Variovorax paradoxus: one gene and its partner. Each later gene encodes a partner of the first gene's protein in a complex. Links are inferred from orthologs where the notes say so. Each region holds a gene or a part of one and is shown on either strand. Other genes may lie near its edges.

Region 1 (6,775 bases):
CTGATCGCGTCGAGCAGCATCTTGTGCAGGAAGCGTACGACCGGTGCATCTTCGACTTCCGCGATTGCCTGTTCACTGGATTCGCTCGCGGTGTCTGCAGAAACGTCGTCGAACTCGAACTCGCTGCCGACGATGCTGTTGATGGTCTCCGCCGCACTCGCCGCGGTGGCCTCGATCATGCGCGACAGCTTGTCGTACTCCGCGATGACCCAGTCAACGCCCATCTGAGACGCAAACTTGATCTTCTCTGCCGCCTGCTGGTCGGAAGGGTCAGCTGTCGCAACAATGAGACGGTTGTTGCGCTTGCTGAGCACAACGATGCGGTATGCATGGCACAGCTTGGCGTCGAGAAGATCCTTGGGTAGGCGCTGCGGGTCAATCGCGTCGAGATCGAGCAGCGGGGCGCCGAAGGCTGTCGACAGCGTGTGCGCAAGATCGGCGGCCGACACGGCGCCGGAACCCGTCAGTTCGGCGATGAAACTGGTACGGCCGCTCAGCGACTTCTGATAGATGTCCTCCGCGGACTTGGCAGGAAGTTTGCCGGCCGAAACCAGGGCGCGCGCTAGCCCGGGAAGGGCAATCTGCGTGGGTTCTTTGACGGGAAGTTCGGCAGCGGCCATTCAGCGAATGCAAAAGATGTGAAAAAGTGCTTCACGATCATCGCTGAACACTCCTGTGCTGTAAATCGCTACACAGCAACAGGCATGGCCATTTATTTACGCCAGCCGAAAGGCTGGTCGGGGTGAGAGGATTCGAACCTCCGGCCTCTACGTCCCGAACGTAGCGCTCTACCAGGCTAAGCTACACCCCGATGGTTGCAAGAAAAAAAGTAATCGTCCTAGATGCCAACTCAGGAGAGGTGTTCAGGCACGTCGCTCAAGCAACTGAGCCGCCAATTGTAGCAAACCTGAAGCGTGCAAATTGGACGGAAATCCTTTTAATGCATGAATTGCACGCTGGGCTTCGGTTGCTGCAGCAGCACGAGACGCATCCAAGGCCCCGGTTTCGCGAACGATTTCGACGATCTTGCCTAGTTGCGTGGTGTCTCCCGCCTCGATGGCCTCTCGTATCAACTCGCGTTGCGCGGGTGTGCCTCGCTGCATAGCGAAGATGAGCGGCAAGGTCGTCTTGCCTTCGCGCAGATCGTCGCCGACATTCTTGCCGGTTTCCAGTGCATCACCTGCGTAGTCGAGGACATCGTCGATCACCTGGAACGCGGTCCCGAGCGCTTGTCCATAAGTGGCGCAGGCTTCCTCGACCTCGGGGGCGGCGCCTGCCAATACCGCAGCAAGACGCGTGCTGGCTTCGAACAACTTGGCGGTCTTCGAGCGAATCACGCGCAGGTACGCGGCTTCGTCCAGCGATGCGTCGTGCATGTTCATCAACTGAAGCACTTCGCCCTCGGCAATCACGTTCGTCGCTTCGGCCAGAATTTGCATTACACGCATGTTGTTTGCATCCAACATCATCTGGAATGCGCGTGAATACAGAAAGTCGCCTACCAGCACGCTGGCCGGATTGCCGAACGATTCATTTGCGGTGGCGCGACCACGGCGCAGGGTCGATTCATCGACCACGTCATCGTGCAACAGCGTGGCCGTATGAATGAACTCCACCACGGCGGCCAGGTTAAAGCGTTGTTCGCCGGTGTGGCCGAGCGCGCCCGACATCAGAAGCAGCAGCGCCGGCCGCAGGCGTTTGCCGCCAGCGGAGATGATGTATCTGGAAACCTGGCTGACCAGCGGCACGCCCGTGTCGAGGCGTCGGGCAATTACACGGTCGACTTCGACCATGTCGCCGGCAATCAGGTCCAGCACTGTGGCGGTGGGGGAGGTGTCGGCGGCGGGAACTGGCAAGGCGTGGGCGCAGGGCGCTGCTGGGAGGGATGGCGGCCCAAGTCAAGAGAGAGCCGGAAGCGTGAAATTATAGGGAGCCGCTGCAGCCTTTCGGTCGTAAGCAGGGCAGGGGGTAGTGAGTGATCATGAACCGCGATATAATCTTGGGCTCTGCGGAATTCGCCGCGGAGACTCATTTCTAAGAGGTTTACATGTACGCGGTCATAAAAACCGGCGGCAAGCAGTATCGCGTTGCTTCCGGCGAGAAAATCAAAGTAGAACAGATTGCTGCGGACGTAGGCCAGGAAATCGTGATCGACCAGGTTCTGGCCGTCGGAAACGGCGCTGAAATCAAGGTTGGCACGCCCCTGGTGTCCGGCGCAACGGTGACAGTCACGGTACTGTCGCACGGCAAGCACGACAAGGTTCGCATCTTCAAGATGCGCCGTCGCAAGCACTATCAGAAACGTCAAGGCCATCGCCAGCAGTTCACCGAACTGCAAATCGGCGCGATCGCCGGCTAAGGAGAATATTCCATGGCACAGAAAAAAGGCGGCGGCTCAACGCGAAACGGGCGCGATTCCAAGCCCAAGATGCTCGGCGTGAAGGCTTTCGGCGGCGAGTTGATCAGCGCGGGCTCGATCATCGTGCGTCAGCGCGGCACCCAGTTCCACCCCGGCGTGAACGTCGGTGTGGGCAAGGACCACACGCTCTTCGCTCTGGTCGACGGCCACGTGTCGTTCGGTCAAAAGGGTGCTCTGAACAAGCACACGGTCAACGTGACCCCCGCGGCTTAAGCCCCGAAGTCACTTCGATCACCCGAGGCCCCGCATTGCCGGGGCTTCTTCATTTGTAAACTGGACATCCCATGAAGTTCGTCGACGAAGCCTTCATCGACATCGCCGCCGGCGATGGCGGCAACGGCTGCGTGTCGTTCCGTCATGAGAAGTACAAGGAATTCGGCGGCCCCAATGGCGGCGACGGCGGCCGAGGCGGCCACGTGTTCGCGGTGGCCGATTCCAACCTCAACACGCTCGTCGACTTCCGCTACTCCCGCCGCCATGAGGCCAAGCGCGGCGAGCACGGCATGGGCTCCGACATGTTCGGTGCCGCGGGCGACGACATCACGCTCAAGATGCCGGTCGGCACGATCATCTCCGATGCCGAAACCGGCGAGGTGCTGTTTGAACTGCTGAAGGAAGGCGAAGTCATCACCATCGCGAAAGGTGGCGATGGCGGCTTCGGCAACATGCGGTTCAAGAGTGCGATCAACCGCGCCCCGCGCCAGAAGACGCCAGGCTGGCCCGGCGAGAAACGCAGCGTCAAGCTCGAGTTGAAGGTGCTTGCCGATGTGGGCCTGCTCGGAATGCCGAATGCCGGCAAGTCGACACTGATCAGCGCCATTTCCAACGCGCGTCCACGCATTGCGGACTACCCGTTCACCACGCTGCACCCGAACCTTGGTGTGGTACGCGTGGGTCCGGAGCAGAGCTTCGTGGTGGCAGACCTGCCGGGGCTGATCGAGGGCGCCGCCGAAGGGGCCGGCCTGGGGCACCTCTTCCTGCGTCACCTCCAGCGCACACGCTTGCTGCTGCATGTGGTCGACATGGCGCCGTTCGACGACGCCGTCGATCCGGTCGCTCAGGCCAAGGCCATCGTGGGCGAACTCAAGAAGTACGACGCTGCGCTCTACGAGAAGCCACGCTGGCTCGTGCTCAACAAGCTCGACATGGTGCCAGCCGAAGAGCGCGCAGCGCGTGTCAAGGACTTCGTGAAGCGCCTGCGCTTCAAGGGGCCTGTATTCGAGATCTCGGCGCTCACCCGCGAAGGCTGCGAGCATCTGGTGCAGGCGATCTACCAGCAGGTCAAGGCCGAGCAGGTCGCCGAGCACGCGCCGGTGGTTGTCGATCCGCGCTTTGCGCCGCTGCCGCCCGAGGGCGCCTGAGCAATACCGCGGCGCCCCCGGCCGGTAGGCGCCTTCAACAGACAGACAGATAGCAACCCTCGCAGCCCTCACGACAGCATCGCCCGACAATGACCTCGAACTCCGGATCCACTGCCTTGCGGGATGCCCGCCGAATCGTCGTCAAGGTGGGCTCCAGCCTCGTGACCAACGAGGGCCGCGGTCTCGACGAGGCAGCCATCGGCGAATGGTGCAGGCAACTCGCTGCGCTGGTGCGTGATGGCCGCGAGGTCGTCATGGTGTCGAGCGGCGCGATCGCCGAGGGCATGAAGCGACTCGGCTGGCGCACCCGTCCGCACGAAATCAACGAACTGCAGGCAGCGGCTGCCGTCGGCCAGATGGGCCTGGCCCAGATGTACGAAACCAAGCTGCGCGAAAACGAGATCGGCAGCGCACAGGTGCTCCTCACGCATGCCGACCTGGCCGACCGTGAGCGGTATCTGAACGCGCGTTCGACGCTGGTCACCTTGCTCAAGCTGGGCGTGGTGCCTGTCATCAATGAAAATGACACGGTCGTCAATGACGAGATCAAGTTCGGCGACAACGACACGCTCGGCGCGCTCGTGGCCAACCTGGTCGAGGCCGATGCTTTGGTCATCCTGACCGACCAGAAGGGCCTGTACACCGCCGATCCGCGCAAGGATCCCGATGCCCGGTTCGTCCATGAGGCCGCCGCCGGAGACCCTGCGCTGGAAGCCATGGCCGGCGGCGCCGGGTCCAGCATCGGTCGCGGTGGAATGATCACCAAGATTCTCGCGGCCAAGCGTGCGGCCGGCTCGGGCGCCTCCACCGTCATCGCCTGGGGCCGCGAGCCCGAAGCCCTGTTGCGCCTTACGCGCGGCGAAGCCATCGGCACCTTGCTGGTGGCACAGACTGCCAAGCACCAGGCCCGCAAGCGCTGGATGGCCGATCACCTGCAACTGCGTGGCGCGGTGGTCGTCGATGCGGGGGCCGCCGCCAAGGTGCGCGCGGAAGGCAAGAGCTTGTTGCCGATCGGCATGACCGGCGTGTCGGGCGAATTCTCGCGCGGCGATGTCATTGCAGTGCGCGATGCCGACGGTGTCGAATTGGCCCGCGGCCTGGCCAACTACTCGAGCGTGGAGGCGCGGTTGCTGTGCCGCAAGCCATCGACCGAATTCGAGCGGCTGCTGGGCTATGTGGCGGAACCCGAAATGGTCCACCGCGACAACATGGTGTTGATGCCAGGCTGATCAAAAAACAACGGGGCTCAAGGCCCCGTTCTTGTTTGACCCGGTGCAGGCTACTGCACTTCCCGAATCGGATTGCGGATGTTCTGGACCATGTCGCCGACCGACGCACGCGGCGCATTGCCGCGGCACAGTGCCTGCGTTGCCAGCGCCCGGGTATAGCTCGAATTCATGTCGTTCAGACGCTTCCACTCGGGCTTGGGCGAATCCTGCCAGGCGCCATTGTTGTAGCGGGCATAGCTTTTCATTTCCGCAGTCGAGCAACGGACGCCTTCGTAGAAGGCATTGAGTGCGCCGCCGCTCTTGTTGTGCGCCACGACCACATAGCGCACGATGCCGTCGCCGGTGATGGCGATCGTCTTCGGGTCCAGGCCGAACTGGAGGCTCATGTATGAGGGCATCTGGATCGGCAGCAACCGGCTTTCGCTGAAGGCCGGAGGTGGCGGTGTGGCAGTTTCCTCCCATTCCTTGTCCGTTTCGTAGCGCTTGGGCGGCGGCGGCAAACCCGATTGAGCCCAGTCGGCGTTGTCGGTGTCGTGCGTGCCCGAGGCGCAGCCTGCCAGCACGCCGAAGCACAGAAGCAGAAGGGCGCGCTCAGCGTTGCGTCGGAAGGAAGGGCGCTTTGTTGTGGGGAAGGGAAGGTTCATCGCTCGCTGAAGGAATGTCGGGATGCGGATCGAAGCTCCCGCCGGGCGGCAGGTCGAGTCCGGGAGGGGCTCCGGCGTCCAGCGGGTGGCGCTCGAACTCGCGAGCGCGCACGTTGCTGCGCAGGAAGCGGTTGCGGAAATCCTGCCGCGGCAGGTAGCGAGCAAGCTCGGTGAGCGCCATCTCGTAGACGCCGCGCTTGAACTCGACGACCACGTCGAGCGGCACCCAGTAGTCGTGCCAGCGCCAAGCGTCGAATTCGGGATGGTCGGTGGCACGCAGGTTGAGATCCCAGTCGTGGCCGACGAGTTGCAGCAGATACCAGATTTGTTTCTGGCCCTTGTAGTGGCCCCGTGCGTCACGGCGGATGAACCGATCCGGCACCTCGTAGCGCAACCAGTCGCGGGTACGGGCCACGATGCGCACGTGCTCCGGGTGGAGCCCCACTTCCTCGTGCAGTTCCCGGAACATGGCCTGTTCGGGACTTTCGCCGCGATCTATGCCGCCTTGCGGAAACTGCCAGGAATGTGTGCGTATGCGCTTGCCCCAGAAAACCTGGTTTCTCTGGTTGAGCAGGATGATGCCGACGTTGGGCCTGAAGCCGTCCCGGTCGAGCATAATCAAACCCCAATTTTTGAACTGAGTCGATTATGCATGCCGGGGTGCCCTCGGCAAGCTGCCGATGCCAGGCTCTCAGGGTCTCTCCGGGGGAGCAGTCCCCCACTTCCCAACTTCGAATCCCGCGACTCCATCACTGCCATCCCGATGAAAGCTTCCCGATTTTTTGTCTCCACCCTCAAGGAAGCGCCCGCTGACGCAGAGGTCGCGAGCCACCGGCTCATGATGCGTGCCGGCATGATCAAGAAGCTCGGCACGGGCATCTACACCTACATGCCCATGGGCCTGCGCGTGATCCGCAAGGTCGAGGCGATCGTGCGCGAGGAGATGAACCGCGCCGGTGCTGTCGAGATGACGATGCCCGTGGTGCAGCCCGCCGAGTTCTGGCAGGAAACCGGCCGTTTCGAGAAGATGGGCCCCGAGCTGCTGCGCATCAAGGACCGCCACGATCGCGACTTCGTGATCCAGCCGACCAGCGAAGAGGTCGTGACAGACATCGCGCGCCA
Region 2 (6,831 bases), 580 kb from region 1 along the record:
CGCGAACGGCGCTGCCTGCCACCATGCGGCGATGCCTCCAGGCGATTTCTCGACGGCCGGGTTGCTGCTCACTTGTAGCTCTCTCCAGTGCGAGCGCAGCGAAGCATGTTCGGGAAACACCGCGGAACCGGCTTTGCCGGGCCGCTGGTGTTGCCCCCCTTGGGGGGGATCCGAAGCGACACGAAGTGCGCGGAGATTCGGGGGGTAGCCAACTTCACGCCGCCACAAACTCGTTCCACTTCCTGACCATGTATTCGTTCTCGTCCATCACCGCGTTCCAGCAGGCGATGCCGCCCATACGCTGCTCGTAGCTGCCGCCGTCGCGCACCGAGCCGGCCTTGGCGATCACGTCGCCCTGCGGGCTCTTGATGTCTTGCGCCGCGGCCTTGCCCTCCATCCAGTAGGCCCACTCGTAGGCTTCCATCTTCGTCTTGGCAGTGTCCAGCACGGCGCTGTAGTAGCCCTGGCGGTTCAGGTAGGCGCCCGCCCAGCCGTCCAGGAACCAGTTGATGAACTCATAAGCGCCATCGAGCTTCTTGCCGGAGAGCGTGGCCGGCAGGCCGAAGCCCGAGGCCCAGGCGCGATAGCCTTCCTTCAGGGGCTGGAAGGTGCAGTCGATGCCCTTGCCGCGTACGGCCGTGACAGCGGGCGACCACATCGACTGGATCACCACTTCGCCTGAGGCCATGAGGTTGACCGATTCGTTGAAGTCCTTCCACAGCGCGCGGAACTGGCCGGCCTTCTTGGCTTCGATGAGGGTCTTGATCGTCAGGTCGATCTCGGCCTTGGTCATGTTGCCCTTGTCGGCGTACTTGTGGATGCCCTTGGCTTCCACCACCATCGCGGCGTCCATGATGCCGATCGAGGGAATGTTCAGGATCGCGGTCTTGCCCTTGAACTCGGGGTTCAGCAGTTCGGCCCACGAGCCGATGGGGCGCTTGATGAGGTCGGGGCGGATGCCCAGCGTGTCGGCGTTGTAGGTCGTCGGGATGAGCGACATGTACTGCGTGGCCGCCTTGGCGAAGGCCTTGCTCTTCTCGCCCTCGAGGTAGATCACCTTCACCGGCGCCGTGCCCTGGTCGCCCACCTTCTTGCCGGCCACTTCGCCCTTGGTGAACAGCGAGGTGATCTTGTCCGCATTCTTCACGCGCTTCGTGTCGATGCCCTTGAGGTTGCCGGTCGGCACGATCTTCTTGAGCGAGAAGAACTCGGTATCGATCAGGTCGAAGCTGTTGGGCGCGGTCACGGCGCGCTTGGTCACGTCGTCGGTGGTCACGGCCACGTACTGGATCTCGATGCCGGTGTCGGCCTTGAACTTCTCGGCGATGGCCTTGTCCTGGTTCACCGCGGTGCCCAGGTAGCGCAGCACGATCTTTTCCTGTGCGTGCACGAAGGGCGCGATGCCCGTGGCCAGGATGCCGGCGGTGCCCTGCAGCAGCGTGCGGCGCTTGAAGCCGGGGGACGATTCGATGGGGTCGGTCATTGCAAAGTCTCCGTGAAAGAAGTGGCTGAAGAGTGGCTGGGAAGGGACGGGTGAAAAATCCTGTTCGGTGTCGCGCTGTGAGGCTGCTGCGCGCTCAGAGCGTCATGGCGATCGCGGCGTTGTCGTCGCGCCGCGCTGCGGGGGCGGGTGCCGTCGCGGGGGTGCGCTGCCCCGGCGGCTTGACGCCCGGGCCCAGGGGGCGTGCATCGGCATCGGCCCACGACAGGCGCACGGCATCGCCCGGCGCGTAGGGCTTTGCCAGAAAGGCCGCCTCGCCAAGCAGCACCGAGACGCCCTGGCGCGCCGGCGCTGCGGCATCCAGCGCCAGGCCGAGCAGCACGTAGGTGCCCTGGTATTCGACGTCGGTCACGGTGGCGGCAAGTCCGCCGGACTCGCCGGCGTCCGACGCGGGCGCGATCCGCATGTGGTCGCTGCGCACGGCGATGGCTCCGCCAGGGGTGTCGAACACGTTGTGCCCGCCCATGAACCGCGCCACAAACTCGCTGGCCGGGTGGTTGTAGATGGCGTGCGGCGAGCCGACCTGCTCGATCACCCCGTGGTTCATCACCACCATGGTGTCGGCCAGCGCCATCGCCTCTTCCTGAGAGTGCGTGACGTGCACGAAGGTCAGCCCCAGCTCCTTCTGCCAGCGCCGCAGCTCGGCGCGCATCTGGATGCGCAGGAACGGATCGAGCGCCGACAGCGGCTCGTCGAGCAGCAGCACGCGCGGCTCGGTGATGAGCGCACGCGCCAGCGCCACGCGCTGCTGCTGGCCTCCCGAAAGCTCGCCGGGCTTGCGCGCCGCCAGATGGCCCATGGCGACACGCTCCAGCAGATCGCTGGCGCGCTTCTGGCGCTCGGCCTTGCCGATGCCTTTCATCTTCAGGCTGAAGGCCACGTTGTCGGTGGCCGAAAGGTGCGGGAAGAGCGCGAAGCTCTGGAACATCATCGCCGTGCCGCGCGCGGCAGCGGGCAGGTTGGTGATGTTGCGGTTGTCCAGCAGGATGTCGCCGCTGCTCACCGACTCGTGGCCGGCGATCATGCGCAGCGTGGTGCTCTTGCCGCAGCCCGACGGTCCCAGCAGGCAGCAGTAGCTGCCGCTGGCGATGCGCAGATCGATCTGGTCGACGGCGGCCGGGGTACCGGGTGCGTAGCGCTTGGTCAGCGCGACGATCTCGACGGCGGCGGGGACGGGCGTGGCGACGGCATTCATTGCCGGTGGCTCAGCACGATCCATGCCACGCCGCACCAATCCGGGGTGCGGCCGGTCCGCGGCTGCGGGGGACGGCGGCGCGGCCGCCTCGGACTCAGGTGCCGAACCTGCCCGTGCTCGCCGGCAGCTCGGCCGCGGCGAGGCCGCGCAGCACGTCGCCCACGACGATCACCGCGGGGCTCGCCAGTCCGGCTTCGGCGATGCTGCTCTTCAACCGGCCCAGCGTGGTCGCGACGTGCCGCTGGTGCGGCAGGCTCGCATGCTGGACGACGGCCGCCGGCGTGTCCGCCGGCAGGCCGTGCAGCAGTTCGCGCTCGATGTGGGCTGCACCCGACACGCCCATGTAGATCACCAGCGTGAGCCGTGCGTCGTGCGCCATGGCGGCCAGCGCGCGCCAGTCGGTCGGCTCCTCGGCGGCGCCGGCGCCCGTCTTCGCGTGGCCGGTGACGAACACCACGCCCTGGGCATGGTCGCGGTGCGTGAGCGGCACGCCCAGCCCGCTCACCGCGGCCAGGCCGGCGGTGATGCCGTTGACCACCACGCATTCGATGCCGGCCTCGCGCAGGTGTTCGACCTCCTCGCCGCCGCGCCCGAATATGAACGGGTCGCCGCCCTTGAGCCGCACCACGGTCTCGCCTTCGCGCACCGCGGTGATCATCAGCCGCTCGATGAAGGCCTGTGGCGTGCTCTTGCAGCCGCCGCGCTTGCCCACGTGCACGATGCGCGCGCCGGGGCGGGCATAGGCCAGGATCTCGTCGTTCACGAGGTCGTCGACCAGCAGCACGGTGGCGGCCTGGATCGCCTTCACGGCCTTGACCGTCAGCAGTTCCGGGTCGCCGGGGCCGGCGCCCACCAGCGTGCAGCGTCCGGTGATGAAAGGCAGGGTGGGGTGGGCGTTGTTGTTCATGCGTGGGATGCCAGTTGCGTGATGTGCCCGACCTGCGTCGCGATGGCCTCGGGTACGGGAAGCTCGCCGGCCAGCACGCGGCGCGTGTAGTCGGCGGTGGTGGCGACGTCGATCTCCCTGGGCAGGCCGGGCACGTCCGCGGCGGTGCCGGGCTGCTGGGCCTGCAGTTCGGTGCGCACGCCGCGCACGAAGCCGTCGATCTGCGCGGTGCGGCGTGGGTCGGACACCACTTCGCCTTCGAGGCCGCGCGAGAGCAGGGCGGTCATGGCCGTGAGCTCGAAGGTCTCGCCCATGGTGCGTGCGTATTCGGGATGCGTGTAGCTGGCCACCACCACGCAGGAGCCGGCGCCGGGCTGCATCAGCTTCACCACGCTGTGGCCCGGATTGCGCAGGCCGACCACGCGGCGCACGTCGAGCAGGCGCTTCAGGGCGGGGTTCAGCAGCTCGGTGGGCGCGAAGGCCGCTTCGCCGCTGGCGACGGGGCGGATGGCGGTCATCGGCGTCACGCCGAGTGCGGCGAGCACGTTCGACGCCAGCACGCGGGAGGTTTCGCTGGCGCTGCCATGCACCAGCACCGGCAGGCCTTCGCGCGCCAGCAGCAGCGCCAGCAGCGGCGTGAGCACCGGGAGCTTGCGTGCGCCGTTGTAGCTGGGCAGCACCACCAGCGGGCGGTCACCGGGCGGGATTCGCTCCAGCCGCGCGTGGGTGGCGTCGAGGAAGCCGGCCATCTCCTCGGGCGTCTCGCCCTTGATGCGCATGGCCAGGCAGAAGGCGCCGAGCTCCAGGTCGGTGACGGTGCCGTCCAGCACCTGGCCGAAGAGATCGGTGGCCGCTTCGCGCGTGAGCGGCCTGGCGCCTCGCGCGCCGCGGCCGATTTCCTTGATGTATTGGCTGATTCCCATGGGTGGGTGGATTGTCCTGCAAGGCTTATGCCGGAACTTCATTCGGCTTATGCATCGGATTCGCTCCTTCTCCCGTTGGGGGAAGGCAGGGATGGGGCCTGGGCTCGGCGGCCTCGAAGGCTGCGCGGCGGTGGAGGCCGCTTGCCCCACCCCATCCCTCCCCCAGAGGAGGGGGCGAAGACCGGGGTCATGAGGCGGCCGTCTCCACCGCCTCCACCTCCACCGGCGTCGCCCGCACCATCCGCTTGAGTTCCGGAATGCACGAGCCGCAATTGGTGCCGCATTTCAGCGCTCCCTGCAGCCTGGCCAGCCGCTCGTCCGGCGTGCCGCTGCAGCGCACCAGTTCGGACTGGATCGCCGCGTCGGCCACGTCGAAGCAGGTGCACACCGTCCTGCCGCGCGACTGCACCGCCACCGGCGCGCGCGCGCCCGGCGACAGCAGCATGCGTCCGTAGGTCTGCGCGGGCAGCTCCTCGCGCAGCAGCGTTGCGATCCAGGCCTCGGCGCTGGTGTCGCCGCCCAGCAGGAAGGCCTCCAGCGCCGCGCTGCCGTCGACGCGGCGCACCAGCCGCGCGCAGCGGCGCTGGCCGCGGCGGCGGTCGGCATAGCGCAGGATGTCTGCAGCCTGCAGGCCGAGCAGCCCTTCGATCTTCTCTAGCAGCGCGTCATCGGGCGCCTCGTGGGCGGCGGCGCGAAAGAGCAGGCCGCTGCGCGCCTGGCCTTGCGTGCTGCCCGCAAACGGCACGCAGACTGCGAACGGGAACATTGCCATCAGCGGCTGCAGCGCGCGCTGCGCGGCAAGCGCCTCGCCCGCCGGCAGCCACGCCATGCCCAGCAGCGACCAGGGCAGTTCGGCCTTGAGGATCTTCACCGCCGTGTGCTTCAGCTCGGGTTGCTTCGAGCTGGGGCAGAAGGCGGGCGTCGTCAGCGCATTGATGCCCGCGAGCCGCGTGCCGGTCGACGAGCAGCCGCCCAGGTATTCCTCGCCCCAGTGCATCGCGATGAAGGCCTGGTTCAGCCCCACCTCGGCGCTGGCGCGCGCCGGCAGCAGGATCGAGCCGCGCTTCGAGGTGACATGCACCAGGTCGCCTTCGCCGATCTGGCGGCGCGCCATGTCCTGCGCATGCAACTGCACGGCGGGTTCGGGCACATGCCCGAAAAGCCGGCCGGCGGTACCGGTGCGGCTCATGCCGTGCCACTGGTCGCGCAGGCGGCCGGTATTGAGCGAGAACGGGTAGCGCGCCTCGCGGGCCTCGGCCACCGGCCGGTAGACGGTGTCGACGAAGCGCGCGCGACCGTCCGGCGTGGGAAACACGCCGTCTTCGTACAGGCGCACGCGGCCGACGGTGTCGCCTTCCTTCATCGGCCATTGCTGGGGGCCGGCGGTCTCCAGCATCGCGTAGCTCATGCCGGTGATGTCCAGGTCGCGCCCGCGCGTCGACTCGCGGTGCTCGTTCCACACCTGCTCGGGCGTCTCGTACGGAAACAGCGTGAAGCCGCGGCCCAGCTGCCGCTCGAGGCGGTGGGCGAAGGCCACCGCGATCGACCAGTCGTTGCGCGCCTCGCCCGGCGCCGGCACGGCAGGGCGCACGCGCGAGATGCGGCGCTCGCTGTTGGTCACGGTGCCTTCCTTCTCGCCCCAGGTGGTGGCAGGCAGGAGCAGGTCGGCGAAGGCGCAGGTGGCCGTGGTGGCGAAGGCCTCCTGCACCACGACGAACTCGGCGCGCTCCAGCGCGCGGCGCACTGTGGCCTGGTCGGGCATCGACTGCGCAGGATTGGTGCACGCGATCCAGAGGGCGCGGATCTCGCCATCGGCCGCGGCCTGGAACATCTCCACGGCCGTCCTGCCGGGCTTCCCGGGCACCGAAGGCACGCCCCACAGCGCGGCCACCTCGGCCCGGTGCGCGGGGTTGGCCATGTCGCGGTGCGCGCTCAGCAGGTTGGCCAGTCCGCCCACCTCTCGACCGCCCATGGCGTTGGGCTGGCCGGTCAGCGAGAACGGTCCCGCGCCGGGGCGGCCGATCTGCGCGGTGGCCAGGTGCAGGTTGATGAGCGACGCGTTCTTCGCGGTGCCGCTCGACGACTGGTTCAGGCCCTGGCAATACAGGCTCAGCGTGGCCGCGGAGGTGGCGAAGAGCCGCGCCGCTGCGAGCAGGTCGTACACCGGAATGCCGCAGACCTGCGCCACCTTCCCGGGTGTGCACTCGCGCACCGTGGCTTCGAGCGCCCCGAAGCCGCTGGTGTGCGCCGCGATGTAGGCCGCGTCGGTCCAGCCTTCGCGCAGCATCAGGTGCAGCATGCCGTTGAACAGCATCACGTCGGTGCC

The links.
Region 2: the proteins of cgtA (region 1) and ybiB are in contact, whole or in part, in a crystal structure (PDB 8BFT), measured with the Escherichia coli proteins. The link is inferred for Variovorax paradoxus from one-to-one orthologs.

The regions. Positions count from the first base shown.
Region 1 is NZ_LR743507.1:4,889,425-4,896,199, reverse strand. Bases 1,850-4,741 are described here. They hold cgtA (Obg family GTPase CgtA), read left to right. Parts: upstream 1,850-2,703; coding sequence 2,704-3,780; downstream 3,781-4,741. Other genes in these bases: proB (glutamate 5-kinase), read left to right, coding at 3,870-4,741; rpmA (50S ribosomal protein L27), read left to right, coding at 2,372-2,632; rplU (50S ribosomal protein L21), read left to right, coding at 2,048-2,359; AACL56_RS23125 (polyprenyl synthetase family protein), read right to left, coding at 1,850-1,856. In the rest of the region: type IV-A pilus assembly ATPase PilB, read right to left, coding at 1-620; more of AACL56_RS23125, read right to left, coding at 864-1,849; more of proB, read left to right, coding at 4,742-5,009; AACL56_RS23100 (CNP1-like family protein), read right to left, coding at 5,060-5,653; AACL56_RS23095 (RNA pyrophosphohydrolase), read right to left, coding at 5,601-6,269; AACL56_RS23090 (proline--tRNA ligase), read left to right, coding at 6,417-6,775. UniProt on the Escherichia coli protein: An essential GTPase which binds GTP, GDP and possibly (p)ppGpp with moderate affinity, with high nucleotide exchange rates and a fairly low GTP hydrolysis rate.
Region 2 is NZ_LR743507.1:4,306,516-4,313,346, reverse strand. The notes cover bases 2,553-5,500. They hold ybiB (DNA-binding protein YbiB), read right to left. Parts: upstream 4,506-5,500; coding sequence 3,600-4,505; downstream 2,553-3,599. Other genes in these bases: AACL56_RS19995 (nitrate reductase), read right to left, coding at 4,693-5,500; cobA (uroporphyrinogen-III C-methyltransferase), read right to left, coding at 2,791-3,603; AACL56_RS20010 (ABC transporter ATP-binding protein), read right to left, coding at 2,553-2,696. Also shown: AACL56_RS20020 (ABC transporter permease), read right to left, coding at 1-72; AACL56_RS20015 (ABC transporter substrate-binding protein), read right to left, coding at 215-1,483; more of AACL56_RS20010, read right to left, coding at 1,578-2,552; more of AACL56_RS19995, read right to left, coding at 5,501-6,831.